Regions from separate parts of the Fundidesulfovibrio magnetotacticus genome, predicted to be linked through region 1. Evidence: predicted binding sites of a transcription regulator. Region 1 holds the regulator's gene; each other region holds the start of a gene.
What was found. The regulator sigma-54, encoded in region 1, starts transcription at its own class of promoters, with help from an activator protein. The targets are predictions, from matches to a motif close to CTGGCACGGNNNNTGCTT.
Positions count from the first base shown of each region.

Region 2: nifH (nitrogenase iron protein) is a predicted target of sigma-54. The motif match lies at 5,425-5,442, and genes of this name have one in related genera.
Region 3: NNJEOMEG_RS00845 (PEP-CTERM sorting domain-containing protein) is a predicted target of sigma-54. The motif match lies at 5,894-5,911, and genes of this name have one in related genera.
Region 4: gabT (4-aminobutyrate--2-oxoglutarate transaminase) is a predicted target of sigma-54. The motif match lies at 4,817-4,834, and genes of this name have one in related genera.

Region 1 covers NZ_BLTE01000014.1:115,497-122,804, forward strand. Annotated here, with positions in the region: gene NNJEOMEG_RS14985 (hypothetical protein) at 1-719, shown strand, start outside; gene NNJEOMEG_RS14990 (hypothetical protein) at 734-1,114, shown strand; gene NNJEOMEG_RS14995 (YMGG-like glycine zipper-containing protein) at 1,125-1,364, shown strand; gene tadA (tRNA adenosine(34) deaminase TadA) at 1,546-2,064, opposite strand; gene NNJEOMEG_RS15005 (phosphoribosylformylglycinamidine synthase subunit PurQ) at 2,159-2,971, opposite strand; gene pyrG (CTP synthase) at 3,110-4,744, shown strand; gene NNJEOMEG_RS15015 (KdsC family phosphatase) at 4,801-5,361, shown strand; gene rpoN (RNA polymerase factor sigma-54) at 5,646-7,085, shown strand; gene hpf (ribosome hibernation-promoting factor, HPF/YfiA family) at 7,126-7,308, shown strand, end outside.
Region 2 covers NZ_BLTE01000002.1:262,606-269,913, forward strand. Annotated here, with positions in the region: gene NNJEOMEG_RS04165 ((2Fe-2S) ferredoxin domain-containing protein) at 67-369, opposite strand; gene nifK (nitrogenase molybdenum-iron protein subunit beta) at 698-2,086, opposite strand; gene nifD (nitrogenase molybdenum-iron protein alpha chain) at 2,099-3,751, opposite strand; gene NNJEOMEG_RS04180 (P-II family nitrogen regulator) at 3,779-4,153, opposite strand; gene NNJEOMEG_RS04185 (P-II family nitrogen regulator) at 4,150-4,512, opposite strand; gene nifH (nitrogenase iron protein) at 4,552-5,376, opposite strand; gene NNJEOMEG_RS04195 (sulfite exporter TauE/SafE family protein) at 5,709-6,509, shown strand; gene NNJEOMEG_RS04200 (putative bifunctional diguanylate cyclase/phosphodiesterase) at 6,547-7,308, shown strand, end outside.
Region 3 covers NZ_BLTE01000001.1:169,645-176,952, forward strand. Annotated here, with positions in the region: gene NNJEOMEG_RS00810 (AAA family ATPase) at 1-1,717, shown strand, start outside; gene NNJEOMEG_RS00815 (hypothetical protein) at 1,710-2,024, shown strand; gene NNJEOMEG_RS00820 (ERCC4 domain-containing protein) at 2,021-2,557, shown strand; gene NNJEOMEG_RS00825 (DUF5681 domain-containing protein) at 2,550-3,014, shown strand; gene NNJEOMEG_RS00830 (hypothetical protein) at 3,011-3,358, shown strand; gene NNJEOMEG_RS00835 (DUF5681 domain-containing protein) at 3,595-4,053, shown strand; gene NNJEOMEG_RS00840 (hypothetical protein) at 4,050-4,232, shown strand; gene NNJEOMEG_RS00845 (PEP-CTERM sorting domain-containing protein) at 4,664-5,797, opposite strand; gene NNJEOMEG_RS00850 (hypothetical protein) at 6,315-6,875, opposite strand; gene NNJEOMEG_RS00855 (hypothetical protein) at 6,899-7,111, shown strand.
Region 4 covers NZ_BLTE01000033.1:11,286-18,593, forward strand. Annotated here, with positions in the region: gene NNJEOMEG_RS19935 (ABC transporter ATP-binding protein) at 1-134, opposite strand, end outside; gene NNJEOMEG_RS19940 (branched-chain amino acid ABC transporter permease) at 131-1,150, opposite strand; gene NNJEOMEG_RS19945 (branched-chain amino acid ABC transporter permease) at 1,163-2,047, opposite strand; gene NNJEOMEG_RS19950 (ABC transporter substrate-binding protein) at 2,114-3,358, opposite strand; gene gabT (4-aminobutyrate--2-oxoglutarate transaminase) at 3,423-4,745, opposite strand; gene NNJEOMEG_RS19960 (sigma 54-interacting transcriptional regulator) at 5,133-6,872, opposite strand; gene NNJEOMEG_RS19965 (glycerate kinase type-2 family protein) at 6,999-7,308, opposite strand, start outside.

The sequences.
Region 1 (7,308 bases):
TGGAGCGCTACGTGGGGCTCCAGCAGGCGCGAGGCACGGCCTTCCTGGAGGAAGACCCCTTCGGGAACGCCGGACGGCGCTTCGCCCAGACCGCGCCCTCGCCCTTCACGGGCAACTCCGTGGGCCTGCTGGAGCGTCGTGACGCCTCCCGGAGCTATGCCCCGGCCGACGCGCGGCCCCTGGACCTCGCGCTGGCGAAAAACGAAGCGCCCCACCTGGCGCGCATCGGCAGGCTCGACCATGTGGCCACGCGCGTGCGCGCCGAGGAGCGCGACGCCGCCATCCTGGAGTTCATGGGACTCACCAGCTACGACTTCGCCTTCGCGGTCTACGTGGAGTTCCTCAATTCCATCACCAACGTGGCGCGGCTGGCCCCGGGCGAATACGCCCAGGTGTTCACCTCCGGCATCGCGCCCTTCACCACGCCGGAGACTTCCGGCCCCACGGAACTGTTCATCCACAACTACGGCCCGCGCAGCCACCACATGGCCTTCGACACCCGGGACATCGAGGACGTTGTGGAGGCCCTCAAAGCCCAGGGCGTGGGCTTTCTCTCCGAACTGGTGGGCTCTCGCGAGGAGGGCCTCAAGCAGATTTTCACCAAGATGAGCCGCAACACGCTTCTGGTGAACGAATACATTCACCGTTACGACGGTTTCGACGGCTTTTTCACGAAGTCCAACGTGACGCTTTTGACGCAATCGACGCTCAACCAGTAAGCAGGAGGTGTGCCGTGGCATTGGGACGCACGGGATTGACGGCTTTGTTTCTGGCCCTGGCGCTGGCCGCCGCGACGCAGGCCCGCGCCCAGGCGAACCAGTTTCCCGTGATCACGGGCGAACACTGGGTGAATGCCACTCCCGAGGAACGGCTGGCCTTCATCGCGGGGCTGACCACCATGGTCGAGCTGGAAAAGGAAGTGCAGGGAGACAACCCGCCCCCGGACCAGCGCACCTTGGTGCCTGCCTGGGTGCAGAGCCTTTCGCGCTTCAAGCTCAAGGAGATCGTCGCCGCCCTTGACGAGGTGTTCGCCAAACAGCCGGACATGAAGGCCAAACCCGTGGTGGAAGTGCTCTGGTACGAGGTGGCCTTCCCCAAACCAGCGAAGCAATAGGAGGTCCGCCATGACCAGAACCATCGCATCGGGCGTCCTGGTGATGACGCTTCTCTTCTCCGGGGCCTGCACCAACATGTCCAAGACCCAGCAGGGAACCCTGAGCGGCGCGGCCATCGGCGCGGGCGCGGGCGCGGGCATCGCGGCCATCTCGGGAGGCTATGTGGGCGTGGGCGCGGCCGTGGGCGGCGCGCTGGGCGCGCTGGCCGGAGGCCTTTACGGCAATTCGCAGGAAAGAAAAGGCAGGTAACCCAAATGGTTCAAAGGGCCGTCCCGTGGGGCGGCCCTTAGTGTTCCATCGCCGGGAATCGGGTGTTGCAGGGGCGGTGGGGGGCTGCCTGGTTCCGTGGTGGTTCGTATGACGTACTGGTCCGGATTGTCGGGCGGCGGCCGCTCCGCAGGGCTCACGGCTGTCCGGGAGGATGCCCTTGTCAGCCGCGCTCCTTGCGCCTTGCCGCGAAGAAGCGGGTGAGCGTCGCGCCGCACTCTGCGGCCAGCACGCCGCCCAGCACCGGGAAACGGTGGTTCAGGAAGGGCAGTTCCACGCCCTTCAGGGCGGAGGATACGGCCCCGGCCTTGGGGTCGGCCGCGCCGTAGACCAGCCCCCCGATGCGCGCGTGCACCATGGCCCCCACGCACATCAGGCAGGGCTCCAGGGTCACGGCCAGGATGGCCCCGTTCAGGCGGTAGTTGCCCAGCGCCCGGCCCGCATCGCGCAGGGCCAGGATTTCCGCGTGGGCCGTGGGGTCGTTGGCCTCGATGGGGCCGTTGCAGGCCTCGGCCAGGATGCGCCCCGTGGCGGCCTCGAGCACCACCGCGCCCACCGGGGCCTCGCCCCCGCGGCCCGCCCGCCAGGCCTGCCTGAGCGCCCGGGTCATCACCAGACGCCAGGATTTCCAGCCCGGAGGCGGCTGGGAGAGGAGGGCGGAGGGGGGCGTTGTCGGTTTCATGGAAGCGGCTGCGCCCCGGGCGTCCGCCCCGTCGTCGCGCGGGGGGCAGGCGCGCGGCTCCTTCGGATCGACGGCGGCGGCCCTGTCGGTTGGTCTACGCGTTCCCTTTCAGGTGGCGCACGGCGTTCTCCAGAAGCGCGATGCCGAGGCTCGGCCGTTCGCCCCGGGTCCAACCCGGGTGGTTGGTGGGGTCGTTGAAGGCCTCGGGGTGCGGCATGAGCCCCAGGATGCGCCCGGAGGGGTCCGTGAGTCCGGCGATGGCCATGGGCGAACCGTTGGGGTTGTAGGGGTATTCCATGGTCGGCAGGCCCGAGGCCGGGTCGGCGTATTGCAGGGCGATGAGGTTTTCCGTGACGATGCGCGAGAGCGTGGCGTTGTCCTGGGGGATGATCATGCCCTCGCCGTGGCGCACGGGCAGGTCCAGGTGCTCGATGTCCTTGGTGAACACGCAGGGGCTGGCCCTGTTCACGCGCACCTTGACCCAGCGGTCCTCGAAGCGGCCCGAGTCGTTGTTGGAGAGCGTCACCTGGCGCTCGAAATATTTCTTGTCCAGCGCGGGCAAAAGCCCGAGCTTCACCAGGAGCTGGAAGCCGTTGCAGATGCCCAGCACCAGCCCGCCCCTGTCCAGGAAGGCGCGCAGCAGCTCCAGAAGCGGCGTGCCGTCCTTCGTGGCCGCGAATTTCCAGCGGATGGCCCCGGCCTGGCCCGCGCCGAGGTCGTCGCCGTCCAGAAATCCGCCTGGGAAGATGAGGAAGTTGTAGCCGGGCAGGTCCACCCTGCCGGCGGTGATGTCGGAAAAGTAGACGATGTCGGTCTGGTCGGAACCGGCCAACCGCGCGGCATGCGCGGACTCCGACTCGCAGTTGGTGCCGAAGCCGGTGACCACCAGGGTTTTCACGAGGGCCATGCTGGGAGCTCCAAGGGGTTTCTTGAAAAAATCGGACCGGTCGCTTAGACGTGTCCGGAGGAAGATACTTGCCCCCGCCCAATGCGTCAACTGGGCCGGGGTTTACCACTTTTGCCGGTTCCAAGGAGGCAGGGCCGCATGAAGACAAAGTTTCTATTCGTCACGGGGGGCGTGTTGTCCTCCCTGGGCAAGGGGCTGGCCGCCGCCTCCATAGGCGCGCTCCTTCAGGCCAGGGGCCTGAGGGTGACCATCCAGAAGCTCGATCCCTACATCAACGTCGATCCCGGGACCATGAACCCCTTCCAGCACGGAGAGGTCTACGTCACCGACGACGGCGCGGAGACCGACCTCGACCTGGGGCACTACGAGCGCTACCTGAGCCTCCCCATGTCCCAGAACAACAATTTCACCTCCGGGCGCATCTACAACACCGTCATCCAGAAGGAGCGCCGGGGAGACTACCTGGGCGGCACGGTCCAGGTGATCCCCCACATCACCGACGAGATCAAACGCTCCATCCTCGGCGTGGCCAAGGACGAGGACGTGGCCCTCATCGAGATCGGCGGCACCGTGGGCGACATCGAAGGCCAGCCCTTCCTGGAGGCCATCCGCCAGCTGCGCTCCGACCTGGGCAAGGACAACGTCCTCTACATCCATCTGACGCTCATCCCCTACATCCGCGTGGCGGGCGAGCTGAAGACCAAGCCCACCCAGCACAGCGTCAAGGAGCTGCGCTCCATCGGCATCCAGCCCGACATCATCATCTGCCGCTCCGAGATCGACCTCGACCAGTCGCTCAAGCACAAGATCGCCCAGTTCTGCAACGTGGACCCCGACGCGGTGTTCACCGCCGTGGACGTGAACAACATCTACCAGCTGCCCCTCAAGCTTTACGCCGAGGGCGTGGACCAGAAGATCGCCATCCTCCTGCGCCTGCCCGCCAAGAACGCGGAACTCGCCGCCTGGAAGGACCTCACCCACAAGCTGGCCAACCCCCAGGGCGAGGTCTCCATCGGCATCGTGGGCAAATACGTGGACCTCAAGGAGGCCTACAAGAGCCTCCACGAGGCCCTCATCCACGGCGGCGTGGCCAACGGCGTGCACGTGAACCTGCTCTACGTGAACTCCGAGGAGGTCACTTCGGCCAACGTGGCCCAGCGCCTGGCCGGACTCGACGGCATCCTCGTCCCCGGCGGCTTCGGCTCGCGCGGCGTGGAGGGCAAGATCGCCGCCATCCGCCACGCCCGCGAGAACAAGATCCCCTTCTTCGGCATCTGCCTGGGCATGCAGCTGGCCTGCATCGAGTTCGCCCGCAACGTCCTGGGGCTCACCGAGGCCAACTCCGAGGAATTCAACCGCCTGAGCCCCGATCCCGTGATCTACCTCATGCGCGAATGGTACGACTTCCGCACCAAGAAGATCGAAAAGCGCGACATGGACTCCGAAATGGGCGGCACCATGCGCCTGGGCGCCTACCCCTGCGTGGTTCAGCCCGACACCAAGGCCATGGAGGCCTACGGCAAGGCCCAGATCGACGAGCGCCACCGCCACCGCTACGAGTTCAACAAGGCCTACCACGCCCGCATGGCCGAGAAGGGCATGGTCTTCTCCGGGCTCTCTCCCGACGAATCCCTCGTGGAAATCGTGGAGCTGCCCGGGCACCCCTGGTTCCTGGGCTGCCAGTTCCACCCGGAATTCAAGTCCAGCCCCATGAAGCCCCACCCGCTCTTCCGGGAATTCATCCGGGCCGCCAAGACCCAGCGGGAATCGTAATAAAACCTGCGCCCCGTCGGCCTTCTCCGGCCGACGGGGCCTTCCTCTCCCCCCTCATGCGACCCTTCAAACGCCCCGCGCGCCCCGGCCTCAGCCGCCGCGCCCTGGCCCTGGCCCGCGACGTGCGCCTGCTCGTGCTCGACGTGGACGGCGTGCTCACCGACAACCGCCTCTGGCTGGACGAGCAAGGGCAGTCCCTCAAGTGCTTCTCCATCCCCGACGGCATGGGCCTGAAGCTCCTGGAGCGCGCGGGCATCGAAGTGGCCGCCCTGAGCGGGCTGCCCAACCATCAGGCCGAGGAGCGGCTCCGGCAGCTTGGCGTCACGGCCTTCCACGGCGGCCACCTGCGCAAGCTCCCCGTCCTGGAACGCATCCTCTCCGAGCGCGGCCTCGACTTCCCGCACCTGGCCTACATGGGCGACGACTGGCTCGACGCCGCGCCCATGCGACGGGCCGGGCTGCCCATGGCCCCCGCCGACGCCCAGCCCGAAATCCTGCGCCTGGCCGCCTGGGTCTCCCGCCTGCCCGGAGGGCACGGCGCGGTGCGCGACGCCGTGCGCCTGCTGCTCACCGCCCAGGGAAAACGCGAAGCCCTCTGGCGCGACATCGCCCTGTAGCCGATACGTCGGGCGAAATGCGGCGATGGCCGCCTGTCCGGCCGCGCAGAACCCGGTGAAACCCGCGAAGCCACCCGGGAGTGCGGAGGGCGAAGCCCTTTGCGCGCCGGAAGGTTCTCCCCGGACTGCCCGTTCGTCCGCCCCCGCCGTCCTTGGCGCTTCACGGAAAAAGCCGTCAAGTCTTGCTTCCGGTTCGGTTTTGGTGCATAACCACCGGGCTAGGCGGGCGTCCGGCATTCTTCTTGCTAGCCGCCCGGTCCAATCCACAAGGAGACGACAGCACGATGGCACTTGAGCTCAGGCAGCAACTCAAGCTTTCGCAGCAGCTGGTGATGACGCCCCAGTTGCAGCAGGCCATCAAGCTGTTGCAGCTTTCCCGTCTGGAGCTGGTGGAGACGGTGCAGCAGGAGCTCATGGAGAACCCGCTGCTCGAAGAGACCCAGTTCGACGACGAGCGGCCCGAGCCCACCATCGCCGAGGACTCCCACGCCCCCGACCCCACCCAGGAGGAGGGGGCCATGCAGCGCGAGCTGATGAAGACGGCCGAGTGGGACGACTACCTGGGCGATTTCGCTTCCACCTCGCGCCAGGCCACGGTGCGCGAGCACGAGACGCCCGAGGAGGGCATGTCCTTCGAGGCCAGGCTCACGGCCAAGCCCTCGCTGGAAGGCCACCTGGCGTGGCAGATCAGCCTTTCTCCCCTGGACGCGCGGCAGCAGGCCATCGCGGACGAGATCGTGGGCAACCTCGACTCCGGGGGCTATCTGCGCTCCAGCGCGGAGGAACTCGCCCAGGTGCTTGCGGTCACTCCCGAAGAGGTGGAGGTTGTCATCCAGGTGCTGCAGCGGCTCGATCCCGTGGGCGTGGCCGCGCGTTCGCCCCAGGAGTGCCTGCTGGTGCAGCTGGAGGTGTACGGCTACACGGACCCGGTGCTCCTGGAGATCGTGCGCGACCACCTGGAAGACCTGGAGAAGAAGCGCTACAAGCCCCTGGCGAAAAAGTTCCGCTTGAGCATGGAGGAGGTCAAGGAGTATCTGGAGATCATCCAGACGCTCGACCCCATGCCCGGCTCGCATTTCAGCTCGCCGGACCCGGTGTACGTGAGCCCGGACGCGTTCGTGTACAAATACGGAGACGACTTCGTGATCGTGCTCAACGAGGACGGCCTGCCCAAGCTCCAGCTTTCCCCCTACTACATGGAGGACATGGGCCGTTCCAGCGCCAACAAGGAAAAGGAATATCTCCAGGACAAGATGCGCAGCGCCCAGTGGCTGATGAAGAGCCTCTATCAGCGCCAGCGCACGTTGTTCAAGGTGCTCGAATCCATAGTGAAATTTCAGCGCGAGTTTTTCGAGGACGGCGTGACGCGGCTTCGCCCCCTGATCCTGAAGGACGTGGCCGACGACATCGGCATGCACGAATCCACCGTGAGCCGCATCACCACGAGCAAGTACGTGGCCACCCCGCACGGCATCTACGAGCTCAAGTTCTTCTTCAACTCGGCGCTGGAACTCGACGACGGCTCCTCGGTGGGTTCGGAGTCGGTCAAGGCCGTGATCAAACAGCTCATCTCGGCCGAGGACCCCAAAAAGCCCACCAGCGACGAACAGATCGCGGAGATTCTCAAGCAGCGCCTGCAGGTGAACATCGCGCGGCGCACTGTGGCCAAGTACCGCATGGCCATGGGCATCGAGTCCTCCTCGAAGCGCAAGGACGTTTTGTAGTCAAATCCGCCGCCACGCGGCGTCACCCCCGGAGGTCATCATGAATATCGCTTTCAATTTCAAGAACTTCGAGCCGTCTCCCGGCCTGCAGGAATATGCTGCCAAGCGTTTCGACAAGCTCTCCAAGTACATGAGCAATTCCGACAACGCCGAAGTGGTGGTCACTCTTTCCGTTGAAAAGACCCGCCAGATCGCCGACGTGGTCATCGACGCCGACGCCATG
Region 2 (7,308 bases), on a different contig from region 1:
ACGGCCGCCCGACCCCCTGCAGGATCGGACGGCCGCCGCACCGGACACGAGGCAGGCAGGAACGCTTTAGAGCAGCAGGTCCTCGCAGGGCTGGCCGTTCTCCAGGGCGTCGAGGATCTCGTCCACCTTCTCCTCCGAGTCCACGTGGCCGTACCACCAGGCCTCGGGGTAGACGATCATCACCGGGCCGTCCTCGCACTGCTTCAGGCAGCCCGAGCCGGTGATCAGGACGTCCAGACCGCGATCCAGAATCTCCGTCTCCATGTACTGGAGCAGGCTGCCCCCCTGCTTGAAGCACACGCCCTTGGGCTCGCCCTTGGCGCGGAAGCTGTTGCAGACCAGTATGTGATGCTTCGGCTTGTTCACCATCGCTGAAACTCCTTCGTGGTTCATGTTGGGGCTCCGCCCCAAACCCCGGCAGGGCTCCGCCCTGCACCCGCCGGGGGGAATGATTCCCCCCGGACCCCCTCGGTTGCTTCGCGTCGTGCTGCGTCACGGTTGATGGTGATGCCCGCGAAGCTCCTTAAAAGTTTTTGAAGGAGAGTCCAGAGAGGACGATCCTTCAGGATCGAAGGATCGGACGCCGCCTTGGCGGCGCCCGAAGGGCGAGGGCCAGGATGGCCCTCGTCCAACTTTTTTCAAAAAGTTTCCTCTCTGGCCGCCGGAGGCTCTTCTCTCCTCTTCTTCTTTTCTGCTCCTAATACACCAACTCGAACTCGGCTTCGCTGGCGTCGCGGTCGCGCTTGGTCAGGATGGCGTCGAGCATCTTTTCCATGAGGCGCAGCGCCCCCTTGTAGCCCACGGAGGGGAACAGGGTGTGGCCCATGCGGTCCGTGATGGGGAACCCGTGGCGGATCAGCGGGATGTCCTCGTCGCGGGCGATGTACTTCAGGTAGGTGTTGCCGATGAGCAGGTCCACGGACTCCTGCTTGATCCACTGGTGCAGGATGAACATGTCGCCGGGGCACTTCACCTTGGTGATGTTTTCGGCGGGCGTTCCCTTGACGATCTCGCGGATGGCGCGCTCGAACTTGTTGCCGGGCGTTCCGGAGACCAGGTAGGCCGGGATCATGTCCAGTTCCACCAGGAGCTTGGTGAGGCCGATGAGCTGGTCGGGGTCGCCGGCCAGGGCCACGCGCTTGCCGTGGAAGTACTGGTGGTAGTCGCTGATGACGTCCACGACCTGGCCGCGCTCGAAGTCGATGGAGGCGGGCACGGGCTTGCCGCTCATCTTGGCCAGGGCCATGACGTAGGCGTCGGTGTCTTCCAGGCCGAAGGGCAGGCCGATGATCTCGCAGGGGACCTTGTGTTCGGCGTCCAGGTACTTGGCGGGCTGGGCGGTGGCCCAGCGGCCCAGGCCGATGGTGCCCACGGCGTCGCCGGAGGACTTGATGTCGGCCACGCTGGCCCCGCCGGCGGGGTACATTTCGTACTTGCCGGTGAGGGGTGCGTTGAGCACGCCGGAGGTGTCGGGGAAGACGTTGGCGTCCACGCCCATCATCTCGGCGATGCGTTTGATCTCGGCCATGTCCGAGGGCTCGCAGAAGCCGGGGATGATGTTGAGCTTGCCGTTCTTGGTCCCGGTGGACTCGGCCAGGTTCTTCACCATGCCGAAGACCATGTTGGAGTAGCCCGTGACGTGCGAACCCACGTAGGAGGGGGTGTTGCAGTAGATCACGTGCTTTCCGGAGGGCACCTTGCCTTCGGAGCGGGCCTTCTCGACGATCTGGGTCATGTCGTCGCCGATGGTCTCGGAGAGGCAGGTGGTGTGCACGGCGATGACGTCGGGCTCGTAGACCGAGAACATGTTCTGGATGGCCGTGAGCAGGTTGGCCTGGCCGCCGAACACGGAGGAGCCCTCAGTGAAGGAGCTGGTGCCCGCGGCGATGGGCTCCTTGGTGTGGCGCGTCAGGGCGGAGCGGTGGTAGGCGCAGCAACCCTGGGAGCCGTGGGAGTGCGGCAGGCAGCCGTGGATGCCCAGGGCGGCGTACATGGCCCCGACGGGCTGGCAGGTCTTGGCCGGGTTGATGGTCAGGGCCTGCCTGTCGACGGTAATGTCAGCGGTGGTGTGCCGTAAGAGTGCCATTGTCCTATCCTCCTAGCCGGCCACGAAGCAGGCGGTGAGTTCGGGTTCGGAGGCGCGCCAGGGGGCCTTCACCTTCGACCAGACCTTGGAATTCACCATCCTGTCGATATCTTTGTAGTAGTTGATCGCGCCTTTGAACCCGGCGTAGGGGCCGCCGTAGTCGTAGGAGTGCAGCTGCTTGAGGGGCACGCCCATCTTCTGCACGGAGTACTTTTCCTTGATGCCGGCGCAGAAGATGTCGGGCTTGTACATCTCGATGAGCTTGTCGGCCTCGTACTGGTTGAGGTCGTCGATGATCATGGCCTTCTTGGGCATGTCGGGGATGAGGCCTTCGTATTCCTTGAACTTCCAGCCGTCCTTTTCGCGGGCCTTCATTTCGGCCTCGGACATGCGGGGGTTGTAGTTCTCGGGATCGGCTTCCACCTCGAGTTCCTCGATGTTGCGCGAGTCGGCGTCCACCTTGATGGTGGGGATCACGTGGCGGCCTTCGTAGTCGTCGCGGTGGGCGAACTCGTAGCCGGCGGCCAGGGTGGTCATGCCCATTTCGCGGAAGAGCTCCTGGTAGTGGTGGGCGCGCGAGCCGCCCACGAAGAGCATGGCGGTCTTGCCGGTGGTGCGGGGCTTGATCTCGGCCAGGGCGGCCTCCACCTCGGGCATTTCCTCGGCGATCACTTCCTCGACGCGCTTGATGAGCTCCGGGTCGCCGAAGTGGGCGGCGATGCGGCGCAGGCTCTTGGCCGAGGCGTTGGCGCCGATGAAGTTCACCTTGATCCAGGGGATGCCGTACTTGGTCTCCATCATGTCCGCCACGTAGTTGATGGAGCGGTGGCACATGACGCAGTTCAGGTCCGAGAGCTGGCAGGAGGCGAAGTCGTTGTAGGTGGAGTTGCCGGAGAAGGTGGCGTTGAGGGTGATGCCGCACTTCTCCAGGATGCGTTCGATCTCGAAGGCGTCGCCGCCGATGTTGTATTCGCCGAGCATGTTGATCATGAACTTGCCCTTGCGAACGGGGGTGTCGGAGGTGCCGACCACTTCGGTGAAGATCTTGTTGTTGGCGATGTGGTGGCCCGCCGACTGGGACACGCCCTTGTAGCCTTCGCAGGAGAAGCCGAAGATGTTGATGCCCAGCAGGGCCTTCATCTCGCGGGCCACGGCGTGCACGTCGTCTCCGATCAGGCCCACGGGGCAGGTGGAGAAGATGGCGATGGCCTTGGGCTTGAAGAGGTCGTAGGCTTCCTGGATGGCCTTCTTGAGCTTCTTCTCGCCGCCGAAGATGATGTCCTCATCCTGCATGTCGGTGGAGAAGGCGTAGGGGATGTAGTTCTCCGCGCCGGGAGCGGAGGCGTCGGTCTGGTTGCGGCGGGTGAGCCAGGAGTAGAATCCGCAGCCGATGGGCCCGTGCGTGATGTTGATGATGTCGCGCGTGGGGCCCAGGATGACGCCCTTGCAGCCGGCGTAGGTGCAGCCGCGCATGGTGATGATGCCGGGAACCGTGCGCACGTTGGCCATGATCTCGCGATCCTCGGCGCCGTCGGTTTCCTTGATGTAGATCTGCTGGGAGCGCTTGCGGCCGACCTTCGGGGGGTACTTGGCGAGAAGCTCCTTCCTGGCCTCTTCCGGATCGATGTCCGGGATGGTCAAGGGGTCCTTCAGTGGGGCGTCCATAACGTATCCTCTTGGGCGCGAGGCCGGTTATTCGATGGCGCAGGCGCCGGTTTCGCCGGTGCGCACGCGAATGGAGTCGGAGAGGGGCAGCACGAAGATCTTGCCGTCCCCGGGCTTGCCGGTCTTGTTGGCGGCCGCGATGGCGTCCACCACGGCGGAGACCTTCTCGTCGGGCACCACCACCGTGACCATTCTCTTGGCGAAGAGCTTGCCCTTGGAGCCCAGGATCTCGGCGGCCTCCTGGTTTCCGGCGGCCGCGGCCGCGGCCACCTCCGCATTCACCAGGCCCTTGCCCCGGCCCCAGGCCTCGTGGGCGAAGAAGGCCGCGATGCCCGCATCGGTGAGCGCCTTCTTGGTCTGGTTCATCTTGTTCATGCGAACCACCGCGATGACTTCTTTCATGACCTGGCCTCCCCGATGCTCGAGACGTCGGTCTCCTTGACGCCGGAGGAGATGGTGACCATCTCGTCCACGGGGGAGACGAAGATCTTGCCGTCGCCGAAGTTGCCCTTGCCGCCGGTGCGTGCGGCGTCCACGATGGTCTTGACCACGTATTCCTTGTCCTTCTCGGAGACCACGGTCATGATCTGGACCTTGGGGATCTCGTCGTAGGTGACTTCGCCGATCTTGATGCCGCGCTGCTTGCCGCGGCCGGCCACGGCGAGCTTGGTGGCGGCCGGGAAGCCGGACTCCATGAGGGCGGCCATGACGTCGTCGGCCTTCTCGGGGCGGACGATGGAACGGATCATGATGAGGGACATGCTGGATTCTCCTGCCTTGATGGGTGTTTTCGTCCGGGCCTAGTTGGCGATGCCGTATTCCACGAGCAGGGCTTCCAGCTCTTCGATGGGCAGCGGCTTGGGGATGACGAACATCTGGTTGTCCTCGATCTTCTTGGCGAGCTTCAGGTACTCGTCGGCCTGGGGGTGCTCGGGGGAGTAGTCGATGACGGTCTTGCGGTTGAGCTCGGCGCGCTGCACCTGGTTTTCGCGGGGCAGGAAGTGGATCATCTGGGTGCCGAGGCGGTCGGCCAGGGCGGTGATGAGGTCTTCCTCGCGGTCCACCTTGCGGGAGTTGCAGATCAGGCCGCCCAGGCGCACGCCGCCGGCCTCGGCGAACTTCACGATGCCCTTGCAGATGTTGTTGGCGGCGTACATGGCCATCATTTCGCCGGAGACGACGATGTAGATCTCCTGGGCCTTGCCTTCGCGGATGGGCATGGCGAAGCCGCCGCAGACAACGTCGCCCAGGACGTCGTAGAAGACGTAGTCGAGGTTCTTGTCTTCCTTGTAGGCGCCCAGCTGTTCAAGCAGGTTGATGGAGGTGATGATGCCGCGGCCGGCGCAGCCGACGCCGGGCTCGGGACCGCCGGACTCGGTGCACATGGTGCCCTTGAAGCCGGGCTTCAGGATGTCTTCGAGTTCGACGTCCTCGCCTTCCTCGCGCAGGGTGTCGAGCACGGTCTTCTGCTGCAGTCCGCCCAGGAGCAGGCGGGTGGAGTCGGCCTTGGGGTCGCAACCCACGACCATGACTTTCTTGCCCAGGGTGGCCAGGCCCGCCACGGTGTTCTGCGTGGTGGTGGACTTTCCGATGCCGCCCTTGCCGTAGATGGCGATCTTTCTCATGACATGCCTCCAAAAGGGGATGGGTTTTGCGCGTTGGCATGAGGGCTAGGGCAAGCCCCGTGCCAACATGGGCAAAATTTGGCAAAATTGGCAAATCATGAGCATTGGCGCGGGCTGGCGGACACGCTTGATCAGCGCGTGAATTTCATGGATTACAGGCCATGTCGTAACTTGCGACAAAATTGTCTTCATTTTTGTCGCATTTGTTCGAACGCTTTTCCAGGGCGTGTCGACAACCGGGGCAAAAGGCGCTACGTCGCGGCCTTCGGCCCGCCCGAGGCAGGGCGGAGTTCCGGCGCGCATCGACGCGCCTTTGAGAAGGAGTCGCTTTCATGGAGATCGTCTACTACCTGCTCTACGCTGCGGCCGGCGCGGCCGCCGGCATCCTGGCCGGCCTTCTTGGCGTGGGCGGCGGCATCGTCATCGTGCCCATCCTCTCGGTGCTCTTCGCCTGGCAGGGCATCGCCCCCGAATACCTCATGCAGATGGCCCTGGGCACGTCGCTGGCCTCCATCATGTTCACCTCGGTCTCCAGCATGCGCGCGCACCACGCCCACGGCGCGGTGCGCTGGAACATCGTGAAGCTCATCACCCCGGGCATCGTGCTGGGCACGCTGGCCGGGTCCAAGCTGGCGGCCTGGCTCTCCTCGGGCTTCCTCAAGGGCTTTTTCGTGTTCTTCCTTTACTATGTCTCCCTGCAGATGTTTTTGAACTTCAAGCCCAAGCCCAGCCGCGAGATCCCGGGCATCGGCCCCATGACCGGCGTGGGCGGCTTCATCGGCGTGATCTCCGCCCTTGTGGGCATCGGCGGCGGCACGCTCACCGTGCCCTTCATGACCTTCTGCAACGTGCCCATGCACCAGGCCGTAGGCACCGGCGCGGCCATCGGCTTCCCCATCGCCGTGGCCGGGGCCGTGGGTTACATTTTCGGCGGCATGGGCAAGGTCGGCCTCCCCGAGGCCTCCCTGGGCTTCGTCTACCTCCCCGCCATGATCGGCCTGGTGGTGTGCAGCATGCTCACGGCCCCCACGGGCGCGCGCATCGCCCACAAGCTCCCCGTGGCCATGCTCAAGAAGGTCTTCGCGGGCTTCCTGGTGATCATGGCCACGCGCATGCTCTTCCAGATCCTCTAAAAAACGCGGACCCTGCGGACGCGGGATGGGCTTACGCATGGACACATCCTCCCCCGCACTCTCGCGCGACGAAACGCGCCGCCTGCTCGAGGCCCTGATGGACAACTCCCTCGAAGGAGTGACCGTCACGGGCCCCGACGGGCGCATCGAATGGGTGAACAAGGCCTTCACCGCCATCACCGGCTTCGCCCCGGAGGAGGTGCTGGGCCAGACGCCGCGCGTGCTCAAGAGCGACCGCCACGACGAGGCCTTCTACCGCGACATGTGGCAAAGCCTCGCCGAGAACGGCCGCTGGGAAGGCGAGATATGGAACCGCCGCAAATCCGGCGAGGCCTACCCCGAGTGGCTGCGCATCACCGCCCTGCCCGACGACTCGGGCAGGCTCGTGCGCTACCTGGCCGTGTTCCACGACCTCACCGACCTCAAGCGCCAGCGCGACATGCTCCTGCACGAGGCCTACCACGACGCCCTCACCGGCCTGCCCAACCGCCACCTCTTCCTGGACCGCCTGGGCCAGGCCCTGCGCCAGAGCCAGGGTCAGGGCCGCCACGTGGGCGTGGTCTGCCTGGACCTGGACCGCTTCAAGACCGTCAACGACAGCCTGGGCCACGTCACGGGGGACATCATCCTCTCCGAGGTGGCCCAGCGCCTGGCCCCGCTCATGCGCCAGGCCGACACCCTCTCGCGCTTCGGCGGCGACTCCTTCTACCTGCTCCTGGACGCCCTGCGCGACCCCGAGGACGCCGCCCACGTGGCCGGGCGCGCCCTGGCCTGCCTGAGCGACCCCATGACCGTGCGC
Region 3 (7,308 bases), on a different contig from region 1:
GCTGGGCTACGTGTGCCGGTTCGAGCCCGAGCAGGGGCGCAAGGAGGTCGTGCCGTTCACTTTCTGCCAAGGGCCGGAAGGACGGCGCTCCTGGCGCTTCAAGAGCTTTGCGGACCCGCGCCCGCTCTACGCGCTGGATCGGCTAGCCGGGGCCAAGCCTGACGCTCCGGTCCTCCTGGTGGAAGGAGAGAAAACGGCGGACGCCGCCGCGCGACTCCTGCCCGGGGCCGTGTGCATGACCTGGCCGGGAGGCTCCAAGGCCGTGGGCAAGGCGGACTTCACGCCCCTGAAGGGCCGTCGCGTGGCCATCTGGCCCGATGCGGACAAGCCGGGGCTGGACGCTGCGCAGGCGGTTGCCGCCAGGCTAAAGGAGGCCGGGGCCGGGGAGGTGTCGGTCATCACCCCGCCGGACGGCGTTGCCGAAGGCTGGGACTTGGCCGACGCGGAGGCCGAAGGCTGGCCCCCGGAGCGAGCCAAGGAGCACATCCGGGCGGGCAAGGCGCAAGCCCAAGGTCGGGCCTTCCGGTTCCTGCCCCTGGCTGACCTCCTGAGCGCCCCCAGGCCCACGAAGTGGCTCGTGCGCGGTCACCTGGAGGCCGGATGCCTCGCGGCGCTCATCGGTGAGCCTGGGAGCATGAAGAGCTTCCTGGCGATAGACCTAGGGCTTTGCATCGCGTCCGGCACGCCATGGCACGGCCACGCCATCCCGAACCCCGGCCCGGTGTTCTACCTGGCGGGCGAGGGCTTCCACGGCCTGGGCAAGCGGGTCAAGGCGTGGATCACGGCCCACGGGGCGGACCCGGCCGCCGTTCCGTTCTTCGTCTCAAGCGCCCCGGCGCAACTCCTGGACGCGGCCCACGCGCGCGAGGTGGCGGACGCCGTTGCCTCCCTTGCGGAGCAACACGGCCCGCCCCGGTTCGTGGTGGTGGACACGCTCAACCGCAACTTCGGGCCCGGAGACGAGAACAGCAGCGCGGACATGACCGCCTTCGTCGCGGCCCTGGACACGCTGAAGGCCCGCTTCGGCTGCGCGGTGTACGTGGTGCATCACAGCGGCCTCCAGGACAGGGGACGCGGGCGCGGATCGTCCGTGCTCCGGGCGGCCCTGGATTTCGAGTACATCCTGACGGCCAAGGATGGCGTCCGGGTTCTCTCCTGCTCCAAGAGCAAGGACCACGAACCGCCCCAGCCCCTGGCCTTCGAGCCGGAAGAAGTGGGCACGGGCTGGACCGATCCGGAAGACCTCCAGGAGATCACGTCTTGCGTCCTGCGCCTCACGGACATGCCCGAGGAGGACCGCCGGGCCGAGCTGTCCGGGGCCAAGCGGGTTGCCCTGGACGCCCTCCGAGAGGCCTGTGAAGCGGCGGGCGGGCCAGTTTGTTCGGACGACTGGAAGCGGGCGGCCTACGCGAACGAAATTTCCAGTTCCGAGAACGCCAACGCCAGACGCCAGGCATTTTTCAAAGCCCGAAAGACTCTTGAGGCGGCCCGTCTTGTCCAAGAAGTGGATGGGCTTTGGTCACCCGTTGAAAGCGTTACCAGCGTTACCAATCGTTACCAAGTAACGCCGGGTACAAAAGGGAAAGCGTTACCAACCGTTACCCCCCTCTTTAGAGGGGGTAACATGGTAACGCCTCCCCGTACCGTAACGCCTCGTGCCGATGGTCCTGAAGGGAAAGAACTTGAAAACCCCTTCGAGGAGGTCTCCCGTGGTTGACCTCTTCACCCCCTGGAAGACTCCGAAGGGTAATCGGTTCCTCCTGGCCCCGCCCCCCTGGACCCGTGACACGCTCCTCCTGTGGGACGCGGCCCGCGACGTGTGGGACTGGCCCGATGACCTGGCCGTGTTGCCCCCCATGGACGCGCGGGACTTCCTGGAGCGCGCGGAGAACGCTCACTTCCGCCACGGGTTCTACGTCCTGCCCGGATGGCGAGGGTTGCACCTCCCGAAGACATGCCCTGCCGGGGTGGCCCTGGATCTTCAGGCCTGTTTCCTCGCGTCCAGCTACGGGGGGGGCCGATGAACGCCGCGACCCTGTCCCTGGTGGTCGATACCCGCGAACAGGCCCCCTACGGGTTCGAGCGCTTCCCCGGAGTGGAGCTCGTCCGCGCCGGACTCCCCACTGGCGATTACAGCCTTGCCGGGCACGAATCCCGCGCCGCCATCGAGCGCAAGTCCCTGGATGACCTCATCGGCTGTCTGACGACGGGCCGCGAACGCTTCGAGCGCGAGTTGGAGCGCGCCCGCGCCCTGGACTGCTTTGCCGTGGTGGTCGAGGCGTCCATGGAGGACGTGGCCCGGGGGCGTTTCACGTCCCGGATGAATCCCCACGCGGCGCTCCAATCGGTGCTGGCCTTCCAGGTCCGCTACGGCTGCCCCTTCGTGTGGGCGGGCTCCAGGCGCGGCGGGGAGTACGTCACGTTCTGGATGCTCCAGAAGTTCCAGCGCGAGCACGAGGCCCGGCAGGATGAGGCTCAGGCCGTGGCGGAGCTTGAGGAAATCGGGCGATGCAGAGGCGGGAAAAAGCCCAAGCGACAGGAAGCGAAGCATGTCTGAAAAAGCAAAAGAGAAGCAGAGGAAGGCCCCTGCGACGGCGTTCAAGCCGGGCCAGTCGGGGAACCCCAGTGGCAAGCCCAAAGGGTGCCGGGCCAAAGCCACCATGGCCGTGCTGGCGCTTCTGGATGGCGAAGCCGAGGCCCTGACCCGCAAGGCAGTGGAGAAGGCCCTGGAAGGCGACATAACGGCGCTTCGCCTGTGCCTGGAACGCTTGGCCCCGCCCCGAAAGGACTCCCCCGTCACCTTGGCCGGGCTGCCCAAGATCGAGGGCGCGGCGGACCTTCCCAAAGCGACGGCTACGATCCTGGAGGCCGTGGCCCGAGGCGACATCACCCCCAGCGAGGGACAGGCCCTTGCCGGGCTCGTGGAAGGGCACCGCAAGGCCCTGGAGACAGCGGAACTCGAAGCGAGGGTTGCGGCCCTGGAGACGAACCTGAAAGACGGAGGATCACGATGAGCACGAACCTCAAGAACCGCGTCGGCAAGATCGTGGAGCGCATGGGCGACCTCTCCGACCCCGTGGAGGCGTTCAAGGCCAAGGCGCGGGCAATGACTCACGAGGAGCTTCGCGCCGCCCTCCGTGACGCCATGCTCGCCAACGGGTATGACCCGAGCCTTCCCCATGACGAGGCCCTTGCAGCGCACATCGCCAGGCTGGAGGCCGAAGCTGAAACGAAGACGCCCGAGGAACAGGAGGTTGCCAGGCAGCTTGTTGACGTGGTGCGCCGACAGGCGGACAGCATCGCGCGCCTCTTCCCGGAGTCGCCAAGAAGCGATGCGGTCGGGAACGACGCGGCATGAACCCGGCGCGCTGGATCATAAACGGCGAGCCCATGGGCGGCGGCTGCGGCGGCTGCCGTCCGGGTTGTGCTGAGGTCTGCGAGGCCTGCCCCTGTCGGGAGGCCAGAGAATTGCGCCAGGATGCCCCACAGTCAATCCTGGAGGTGAAAGACTCAGTGCGGCGTGCGAACGGCCAGGGCGCGGCCATGACGAAATGAGCGCAAACAATACGCGAATGGAGATGAGGAGGATGGCGAATGTCTGACAAAGCACTGAAACCAGCACGTAAACCGCCCGCCACGGCCTGGAAGCCGGGCCAGTCTGGGAATCCCAAGGGCAGGGCACAGGGGAGCAGGAACAGGGCCACGCTGGCGGCGCAAGCCCTGATCGACGGCCAAGCGGACGCCTTGATGGCGAAAGCCCTTGAGATGGCCCTGGCCGGTGACGCCCCGGTGCTCAAGGCCATGCTGGACCGGTTGTGCCCGCCCCGGAAGGATTCACCCGTCACCCTGGCGGGGCTTCCCAAGATCGAGGGCGCGGCGGACCTGCCCAAGGTCACATCCACGATCCTGGAGGCCGTGGCGCGCGGCGACATCACCCCTAGCGAGGGCCAGGCCCTGACCGGGCTCGTGGAGGGCCACCGCAAGGCCCTGGAGGCGGCGGACTTTGAGAAACGGCTTTCAACTTTGGAAGGTCAAATGGGAGGTACGAGATGAGCACCAAGAACAGATTCGGAGCGCGTATCAAAAAGCTGGAAGAGAACACTGCCAACCGCAAGCCCGTCCTGATCTGGATCGAGCCTGACGAGAACGCGGAGGCGGCCGCGAGGCGGTATTTGAGCGAGCACCCGGAGGACGCGGGCCGGGAAGTGCTGTGCCTCTCCTGGTGTGGATGAACCGGGGCCTTATCGTTTAGTCGCCCAGGTGAACCCGGCAGGGGTAATGGCCTGTCCGGGCCTACGCACCCCGAGCCTTCGCGTACTCGTCTCGGGGTGGGAGCTGGGCGTCCCGATGAACCCAAGAAACGCTTCCAACCGTCACGGCTATGCAACAGGGAGTCCAGCGAACCATGGAGGCGGCTCAGGCTCCTCGCTTGGGATTCGGCAACCTCTCACCAGCGGCGTCCCATTGCGTCAAGCAGCGGCAAGGCGTCCAGCGGGAGGGCTGGCCCGTGCGGGTTCGGTTGGGGCAATGTCATCGTGACCGCATCGAGGGCAGGCTGGGTACATGGCGCGAGGATGGCCGAGGTGTTGGCGTTCGTCAACGGGCGCAAAAAAGCCCAGCCACTCACGTGAGCAGCCGGGCCGGGAAGTCGCTGGGGGTGAGTCTAGTTGGCTTGCTTCATCTTACGCCGCCGCATGAAGGCCGCGCCAGCCGCACCGATGCCCATGAGGAGCATGGTGGATGGTTCTGGGGTGGCGGTAGGATTTGGGTCCTCAACGGGCGTTGCAAGGAAGGCATGCCACTCGCCGTTCATGGTTCTCCCTTGTCCGACAATCTGTCCACGTTCGTTGATGTCAAAGGCCCAGTTGAGTGACATAAATTCGCTTTTGCCAGTAACCAAAGATATTAAGCTGTACATCGTGTTGTCTTCATAGAGGTAAGCTGATGAGTCACCAGGAATAAAGCTTGTACCAACTACTGAATTTTTATTGTTAACCCCAAGTGCTACTCCGAGACCAAGATCTGTATATGACCCGTTGCCATATATGAATCCATGCTGCAGCCTGTCGTCAAATTTTTCACCAAATCTTCCAACTATAACGTTCGCATCATTTACACCAAGCGCACGACTATGACCTGGTAAGGCTAAATACTCTGAGGTCGTCCCGTCATAGACAAAGGCGCGAGTGCGTTGCCACCCATCGACTATTTCTTCTGTTGCGATCATGCCAACGGCAACGTCGTTATTGTTTATAGAGAATGCTTCTCCGCCAAATCCTGAAAGAGTGCTTAACATTTTGAAGCTAGACCCATCGCTGACAAATGGCATCTGGTATACAGGATTATTTTCAAAGTGCATTGCACCTGTGTAGTGTCCGCTGTCATTGACGGAATTAATCCGAGAGTCTGAATAAGTGTTGACACCGTTTAAATTTATATTGGTCAATATTCCTGTTGCTGAGTTGTACAAAAAGTTTCCATACCCAGAGACTGAGTTGTTTTCAATTACTCCATAGTTCCCGGAAACAATCCCGCTATTATTAATAGATGTTGCTTGGCCATAATAATCTCCTGCCCCAACACTTATGATTGAGTACACGCCGCCGCTGTATACAAATGGGAGGGGAGAATTACCTGGGCTTGTATTTAGACTCCCAACCACACGCCCCGAATCGTTAATGCTGACGGCATACCCTCGTCCGAGATCCTGTACGGTGTAGTTGGAGGTTGCAAAGGCGATCGACGGTAATGCGACCAGGATTATTAGGATCACGGCATCTAGGGAACGCCTAGGCATGGGGATCTCCTAAAACGAAATGTTATGTGGAGCGATCATGCAAAATGTGTTCACTCGGTCATAGTGAATGATATCATATGGTTGCGAACACGCGGGGCGCATTGACCGTTCCAGTCGTAAACTTAAGCGACAGCCAAGTGTAAGCCTTCGTTCCAAGGCTTACACGTTATCGTCGGGCGACGGCTTCCGGGAGGGGCCTTGGTTGGGTAAGCTTGATCCGTTCAGGTCAGATTGACGTTGGCAGCGAGGTCGTCATGTCCGTACGAGGGCAGACTGGGAACACGAATCTACTTCCACCATGACATGCGCCGGTTGAGTTTTTGCCAACGGGACTCCTGATCCAGGCACCTGTGCCGTAGTTCATCTTTAAGACCAGCCCGTTCCCAACAATCTTGCGTGGACAAACTGATAAATAGATCACCCCGCTCATGCGCGATTGAATTAAGAAACGAGTTAATCAGCACTAGCACACAGACGGCTGCCAGTATTGGACCGACATAGCGCATACCCGCCTCGCTTACGGCTTGTTGGGTTCTTGGGTTGCCAACTGCACTCCAATTCCATCAGCCACATCCGAAGCCACCTCGCGCCAAACTTCGACGGAATGATTCATGGCCGAGCGCATGGATTTCGCCAGAGGAGGACCACCCAGGGTGGCAGTTTGAAGCGTTGCTAACTTAGCGAAAACTGCACGGGCCTCCTGGGGAGATCTTGCAGCAAGATCTACTAAAACGAGCCGGGTGCGATCCTTTGTGGCGAAAATCCGTGAGAGGAATGGTTCGTCGCTTGGGCCGACGACACCAAAACGTCCATTCCCGTTGGAGAACTTTCCACCACCTAACTGCTTCTTGAGTTTTGCCCAGCTAATGAGAAACGTTCGACTCATGAAGCCGAGCGGCACAGTACCGGCCGTGTTGGCTACATGGGTTAAGGGTGACCATGGGTCATCACCCTTGAGGATGGAGTTTAAGGATCTGCGCCAAACCTTGGCCGGGGTCAGAAGATGACGTAGCTTTAGCCGATTGTGAACAGCCTTCAATCTGGCTGGACGCCGTTGCTGAACAGCATGGGCAAGCATTTTCTCCTCCAGAGTCTATCTCCATGCCAGCCAGATACGCAACGCCCAAGCGGTGGTCAACGGCCTTGGCCCGGTTCCTCAACCTGACGAATTTCGAGGACTTCGCCGCCAGCTACCTGAAAGACGCCAAGGAACAGCTTTGCCGCGTCGGGAAGGCAATCCGCGAGATGCCCGAAGGCCCGGCCCCGGACCAAGACTTCCCAGAGCATCTACGTGTGCAGAAGGCCAGGGCGTGACCGCGCCCAAACTGGCCGATCCAGGCACGGCGTAAAAACGACGCTGACCGAACGCTCGGACGGCCCGTCTCTCACCTGGAGGCGGGCCGTTGCTCGTTTCCCGCCCCGTTGGCGTGGCCGCGAAACGACACCAAGAGGTCACCACTACGCGCGAGGGGCGGCGGTAGGGGAAGGTAGGTCAAAACAAACTCGTGGAC
Region 4 (7,308 bases), on a different contig from region 1:
AGGGTGGACTTGCCCGCGCCGTTGGGTCCGATGAGGCCCAGGATCTCTCCGGTGGCGATGTGCAGGTCCAGATCGTGCACGGCGGTGAGGCCGCCGAACCGCTTGGTGACTCCCTTGACGTCCAGGATGTTCATCGCGCGCCTCCCTGCCCGGCGGCTTCGGGCTTGGTGATCTTGGCGGCCAGCCTGTCGTAGAGCCTGGCCAGGGTGGGGGTGAGCCCCTTGGGCTGGTAGAGCATGACGAGGATCAGGATGGTTCCGAAGATCACCAGATGCAGGCCCGGGAGCTGGTCCGAGAGGTAGATGCGGGTGAACTCGTTCAGGGGCCGCAGGGCCAGCGCGCCGATGAGCGGACCGGCGATGGTGCCGCGCCCGCCGATGAGGGCGATGAAGGCGATCTCGAAGGAGAGGTCCAGGCCCAGGAGCCCCTTGGGGTAGAAATAAAGCATGAGCTGGGCGTAGAACGTGCCCGCCAGGGCCGTGAGGAACGAGCTCAGGGCCATGGCCATGAGCTTGTAGCGCGCCACGTTGATGCCCAGGGCCTCGGCGGCCTCGGGCTCCTCGCCGCCCGCGGCCAGGTAGTAGCCCATGCGCGAGCGCGAGATGAACCACGTGAGGGCCAGCACCAGCACGAGCATCACCAGGATGATGTAGTAGTAGGGCTCCTTGTGCATGAACTGGTAGTTCCAGAAGGAGTCGCCCTTGAGGGGGATGAGCAGCCCCCGGGGGCCGTTCAACTTGATGGGCCCCAGCATGTCGATGTTCTCGATCATCACGCGGAATCCTTCCGCGAAGGCGATGGTGCACAGAGCGAAGTAGGCCCCGCGCATGCGGAAGGTGGGCTTGCCGATGAGCACCCCCACCAGCGCGGCGATCACCCCGCCCACGAGCATGCCGATCCAGGGAGAGATGCCGTATTGCAGCGTAAGCACCGTGGAGGTGTAGGCCCCGATGCCCACGAACACGGCGTGGCCCATGGGCAGAACGCCCGCGAAACCGCCCACCAGGTTCCAGGCCGTGGTGAGGTAGGCGTAGAAGAAGAGCAGAATGAGGATCTGCAGGTACGTGGGGCTCTGCACCACCAGGGGCAGCCCGAAGCTGACCAGGGCGGCCAGGACCAGGAGGATTGCGTCCAGTTGTTTCCGGCTCACGATGGTCACCTCCTACCAGTCCTGTTTGTGGCCGAATAAGCCGGAAGGTTTCACGAAGAGGATCACCAGGAAGATGGCGTAGATGATGGCCTCGGTCCAGGTGGAGGGCATGAACTGGGAGAACACCGACTCGATGAGCCCCACGATCACGCCGCCGATCATGGCCCCCTGAATGCTGCCCAGGCCGCCCAGCACCACGATGATGAAGGCCCGGATGTCGAAGACCACGCCCACGGAGGGGTAGACGTAGTAGAAGGGGATGATCACGCATCCGGCGATGCCCGCGATGGCCGTGCCGATGCCGAAGGCGTGGTTGTAGATGCGGTACTGGTCGATGCCCATGAGGTTGGCGGCCTCGCGGTCCAGGCTGGTGGCCTGGAGGGCCTTGCCGGTGCGGGTCTTCTTCATGAAGAGCGCCAGCCCCACGGCCGTGAGGATGGAGATCACGAAGCCCGAAAATTTGGGGATGGAGACGATGATGTCTCCCAGGGTGAAGCTCGTGCCGGTGATGGCCGTGCGCACGGTGCGGTATTCCGCGCCGAAGAGCATGAGGGCCAGGTTGTCCAGCACGTACCAGACGCCCGTGGTGACGATGATCACCGTGAGCGGTTCGCGGACCTGGCGCTCGGCCCGGAACACGGGCTTGATGAGCAGGTCCTGCATGAAATAGCCGAAGAAATAGAGCAGGGGGGGCACCACGAGGAGCGCCAGATAGGGGTGCATGCCCGTGAGCTTGATCAGCCAGTAGGCGCTGAACATGCCCACCATGAGCAGGGAGCCGTGGGCGAAGTTCACCACCTTCATCACCCCGAAGATCAGGGTGAGGCCCAGGGCCGTAAGCCCGTACATGGCCCCCATCATGGCGCCGTTGAGCACCGCTTGGATCACAGCGGTCATTGGTCGTCTCCGGGAGTGATGCCCCCCGGGGCGCGCGGGCGACCCGGGGGGCGTTGAACGGACGGGCTACTTGTTGGCGGGGAACACCGGGGTGTACCCGGCGCGGCGGGCGGCCTTGGGCCACACGGTGACGCGGTCGAGCTTGCCGTCCACCTCGGCCACCTGGACGATGACGATGCCGGCGTTCTTGTTCTGGCCGTTCTCGTCGAACTCCACGCCGTCGTAGGAGACGATCATGGCCGGGCCGGTGGTGAGCTTGGTGGCGGCCAGGGCGTCGCGGACCTTCTTGGGGTCGGTGGAGGCGGCGCGTTCCAGGGCGTCGGCGATCACGTACATGGCGGCGTAGGCGTCAACGGACTCGCCGGTGAGGTCGTAGCCGTACTTCTTCTTGAACTTCTCGTTGGTGGCCTTGGCGCCGGGCTTGTTCACGTCGGTGTTCCACTCCACCTCGTCGAAGAGGTAGAGGCCGTTCTTGGCCACGTTCTCAAGGAACTTGGGGTCGGCATGGCCGCCGCCGGAGGCGATGATGGCCTTGGGCTTCACCTTCATCTCGGCCATGGTGTTGGTGAGCAGGATGGCGTCGGAGGCGTTGGAGACGAGCATCACCACGTCGGGGTTGGCGCTCTTGAGCTTGGTGACGACGGGGGTGAGGTCGGTGGCGGTGGAGGGGTAGGGCTCGTCCAGGACGATCTGGTAGCCTTCCTTCTTGGCCAGGTCGCGCCACTTCTCGGCAAAGCCGGTGCCCCAGTCGCCGTTCTCGAAGACGAAGGCGATGGTCTTCATCTTCTGGCCGGTTTCCTCCTGGATGTCCTTGAGGAAGCGGAACTGGTCGCGCACCCACCAGGAGTCCTTGGCGGCGATGCGGAAGACATACTTGAAGCCGCGCTCGGTGATGGTGTCGCGCACGGCAACGGGAACCACGAAGGGGATGCCGTAGCGCTCGGCGGTCTGGGTGGCGGGGTAGGTGACGGCCGAGTTCCAGCAGCCGGTCATGATGTTCACCTTTTCGGTGTTGATCAGGCGCTCGGTCTCGGAGACGCCCACGGTGGGGTCGCTCTTGGAGTCGGCGTAGACCAGCTCCAGCTTGGCTCCGCCCAGGCTCTTGATGCCGCCTGCGGCGTTGATTTCCTCGATGGCCATCTCGCGGGCCTGCTTGCCCTGCACGCCCACCGAGGCCGAGGGGCCGGAGAGGGGTTCGACGTTGCCGATCTTGATGCTCTTCTGGGCCAGGGCCTGGGTGGAGAGACCGGCGGTGAGGAGCGCCGCCGCGAGGAGTCCGGTGAGTTTTCTGCCGAAAGACGCCGTGTTCATGCTCAACTCCCTTCGTTGTGGGTTGTCGCGCGTTTGCCTGGTTCCTTAGCCTTTGGGGGAGCGCCTACAGGCGGCCCTTGGCGATCTCCTGGAAGCCCTCTTCCAGGATGGCCAGGCCGCGTTCGAGCTGCTCGTCGGTGATCACCAGGGGCATGAGCGTCCTGATGACGTTGCCGTGTGTGCCGCAGGAGAGGAGCAGAAGCCCCCTGTCCACGCAGTATTTCACCAGCGCCTTGGCCTGGGCCATGGCCGGGGTCTTCTTTTCGCGGTCGGTCACCAGTTCCAGGGCGCGCATTGGCCCCAGGCCGCGTTCCTCGCCGATGATCTCGTAGCGCTCCATCCACTGCGCGAAGCGGGCCTGGAGGGTGGCCCCCAGTGTGCGGGCGCGCTCCAGGAGTTTTTCCTCCTCGAAGACCTCCAGAACGGCCAGGGCCGCGCGGCAGGAGACGGGGTTGCCGCCGTAGGTGCCGCCGGTGCCCCCGATCTGGGGCGCGTCCATGATCTCGGCGCGTCCCACCACGCCGGAGATGGGCATGCCGCCGCCCATGGACTTGGCCACGGTGACCAGATCCGCCGCCACGCCGTGGTGGGTCATGGCGAAGTATTCGCCGGTGCGTCCGAAGCCGGTCTGCACCTCGTCGGCCACGTAGACGATGCCGTTGGCGCGGCAGATGGCCGAGAGCTTCTCGAAGTAGCGGGTGGGCGGGGTGACGAAGCCGCCCTCGCCCAGAACGGGTTCGGCCACCAGGCAGGCGACGGACTCGGCGGCGGCGTGCCCGATGAAGAAATCGTTCAGGAGGTCCGCGCAGGCCGCGTCGCAGGTCTTGCGGTCGAGGCCTATGGGGCAGCGGTAGCAGTAGGCGTAGGGCATGCGATAGACTTCGGGGGCGAAGGGACCAAAGCCGAACTTGTAGGGCTTCACCTTGCTGGTCATGCTCATGGTGAGCAGAGTGCGCCCGTGGAAGCCGCCCTCGAAGACGATCACGCCCTGGCGCTTGGTGTGGCTGCGCGCGATCTTCACCGCGTTCTCCACGGCCTCGGCCCCGGAGTTGGCCAGGATGGCCATCTTCTCGAAATCCCCGGGGGCCAGGGTGCAGAGCTTCTCGGCCAGGCGGATGTAGGGCTCGTACATCACGATGTGGAAACAGGTGTGGATGTACTTGTCGGCCTGGTCCTTCACGGCGGCGGAAACCTTGGGATGGCAGTGGCCCACGTTGACCACGCCGATGCCGCCCGCGAAGTCGATGAGTTCGCGCCCGTCCATGTCGGTGATCACGGCGCCGGAGGCTTTGGCGGCCAGGAAGCGGGTTACGTTGAAGGGACCTTTGGGGACGTAGCGGTCGCGCAGTGCCAGGAGCTCTTGGGTCTTGTCGGTGTGTTGTGCCACAGGGTGTCCTCTCGCACGGGGTTGATGGGTCGGGCTCGTGCCCCGCCGTTGACGAAAAAGCCAAGCTGGATGAGCAAGAAGCAAGCCAGGATGCGCGAGAGACAATAAAGCGTTTGCTTACGAGCTGTTACTATACAAACTCCAAACAGAACCAAGGCCAAATGATGCGAGCATGAATCAAGTATATCAAAAAAATGCAAAAAACCGAATAGTTATAAACGATGCACAAATGAATCAAATATCTTTAACGAAATTGACAATTTCCATTTCAATTTGCCTCGGCCCGGAGCAGGAGGCCCACCGCGTCCGCCATGCACGACAAGGGCTCGCAGGCACTGACACTTGATCTTCAAGTTCCAGTCCGTCTGATTCGTTATTGAAGCCCGGTCATGATTCAGAAATGAATCGGCCGGGTTTGATGCCGTACCGGGCCAGCTTGCGCACCACCGTGGACTGGCTCACCCCCAGAAGCGTCGCCATCTCCCGGGTGGTGCGGCAGCGCGCGGCCGCCTGGCGCAGCGCCCGCGCACTGGCCTGGTCCGCAGACTCGGCGAGACCGCGCGGCTGGGCCTCTCCCAGTGCGCCGCCTCCCGGTCCCAGGGCCTCCTGCACGGCCTCGGTGAGGTCGTCGCCCTCGCTCATCACGAAGGCCTTCTGGATGATGCCCACCAGCTCGCGCACGTTGCCCGGATAGTCGTGGGCCTCCAGCAGGCGCATGGCCTTGGGCGTGAGCCGCTTGGCCTTGGCGTAGCGCGCGTTGCAGGCCGCCAGGTAGAACTCCGCCAGCCCGAAGATGTCCTCCCGGCGCTCCCGCAGCGGCGCGATGCGCACGATGAAGGTGTTGAGCCGGAAGAAGAGGTCCTTGCGGAAGCGTTTCTGGTCCACCAGGCGCTCCAGGTCGCAGTTGGTGGCGGCCACCACCCCGCACTCCACCACCTTGGACTCCGCCCCGCCCAGGCGGCGCAGCTCGTGGTCGTCCAGGTATTTGAGGAGCTTGGCCTGCACCGAGAGCGGGATGTCGCCCACCTCGTCCAGGAAAAGGGTGCCGCCCCGGGCCAGCTCGATGAGCCCGGCCTTGCCCTGCTTGAGCGCCCCGGTGAAGGCCCCCTTCTCGTAGCCGAAGAGTTCGGCCTCGAAGAGGTTCTCCGGCACGGCCGGGCAGTTGATGGGGATGAAGGGCTTCTTGGCCCGGGGGCTGTGCTGGTGCACGAACTTGGCCAGGAGCCCCTTGCCCGTGCCGGATTCCCCCAGGATGAGGATGCGCGAGGCGTCCATGTGCGCGAGTTTCAAAAGCGCGTGCAGGCAGTGGCGCATGGAGGGGCTCTCGGCCACCACGTCCTTCTGGCGCAGCTCCAGCATGGAGAGCTCCGCGATCTCGTGGCGGTAGCGCTCCTCCACCTTGCGCGCGTTCTGAAGCCCCTCGCGCAGGGCGTTGAGTTCCGTGACGTCGCGCTCGTTGACCACCACCATGGCGATGGTTCCGTCCGGGCCGAACACCGGCGAGCCCGTCACCAGGAGCTGCTTGCCCGTCTTGGTGATGCGCTGGATGATGCTGGACTGGCGCCTGTGGCGCAACACGTCCAGGGTGACCGAGTGGTCCACTAGGCCTTCGTCCAGGATGCAGCGGATGCTGCGGCCCACGTAGTCGGAGGCCTCCACGGAGTTGAGCCGCTGGGATTCCCGGTTGATGTCCAGGATCACGCCGCTGCCGTCGCAGATCCAGATGCCCTCGGAGACCGAATCGAGCACGGCCCGCAGCTGGATCTCAGGCACGGGCAGCGAGCCCTCTGGCAGGGCGTCGTCCAGGAGCAGGGCCGCGCCCACGATGGCCCCGTCGCGCACGATGGGCCAGGCCTGGGCCGCCAGGCGGCGTTCCCCGGCCTCCAGGACGCGGGAGGTGCGGCGTTCTTCCTCCAGGCAGTCGCGCAAGAGGGGCAGCAGCTCCGGCGGCGTCTGGCCCGGGGGCGACTCCAGGCCCAGGATGCGGGCCGCGCTGGGGTTGGCGGAGACGGGCCGCAGGTCGCGGTCCACGGTGAAGAGGCCCTTGCCGAGACTGCGCAGGGCGTCCCCCTCGTCGAAGGGGGGCTTGCCGCGCCGCGAGCGTGCGGGAGCGCCGGGGTTTGCCATGTTTGGAAAATGCCCCGAAACCGTCCCGCCCGCAAGAGGGGGGCGGTCGGCGGAGGAGGACGACGGAAAGGAAAGCGCGCCAGGACGCCATGGCGTCCCGGCGCGCGGGCGTGCGGGGCGGGCCGGCTAGGGCGAAACGATCACCATGTGCAGGTCGCAGACGTTGGTCATGGTGGGGCCTGTCTTGAGCAGGCGCCCGATGCGCTCGAAGAAGTGGTAGGAGTCGTTGTCGCGCAGCGAGGCGTTGATGGAGAGTCCGGCCGCGTGGGCCATTTCCACCAGCTCCGCCGAGGCGAAGGCCCCGGCGGCGTCGGTGGGGCCGTCGGTGCCGTCGGTGGAGGCGGAGAGGAAGAAGATGTCGGCCCCCTTGAGCTCGTCGCGGGCCAGCTCGGCCAGGAAGGCCAGGGCCATCTCCTGGTTGCGCCCGCCCTTGCCC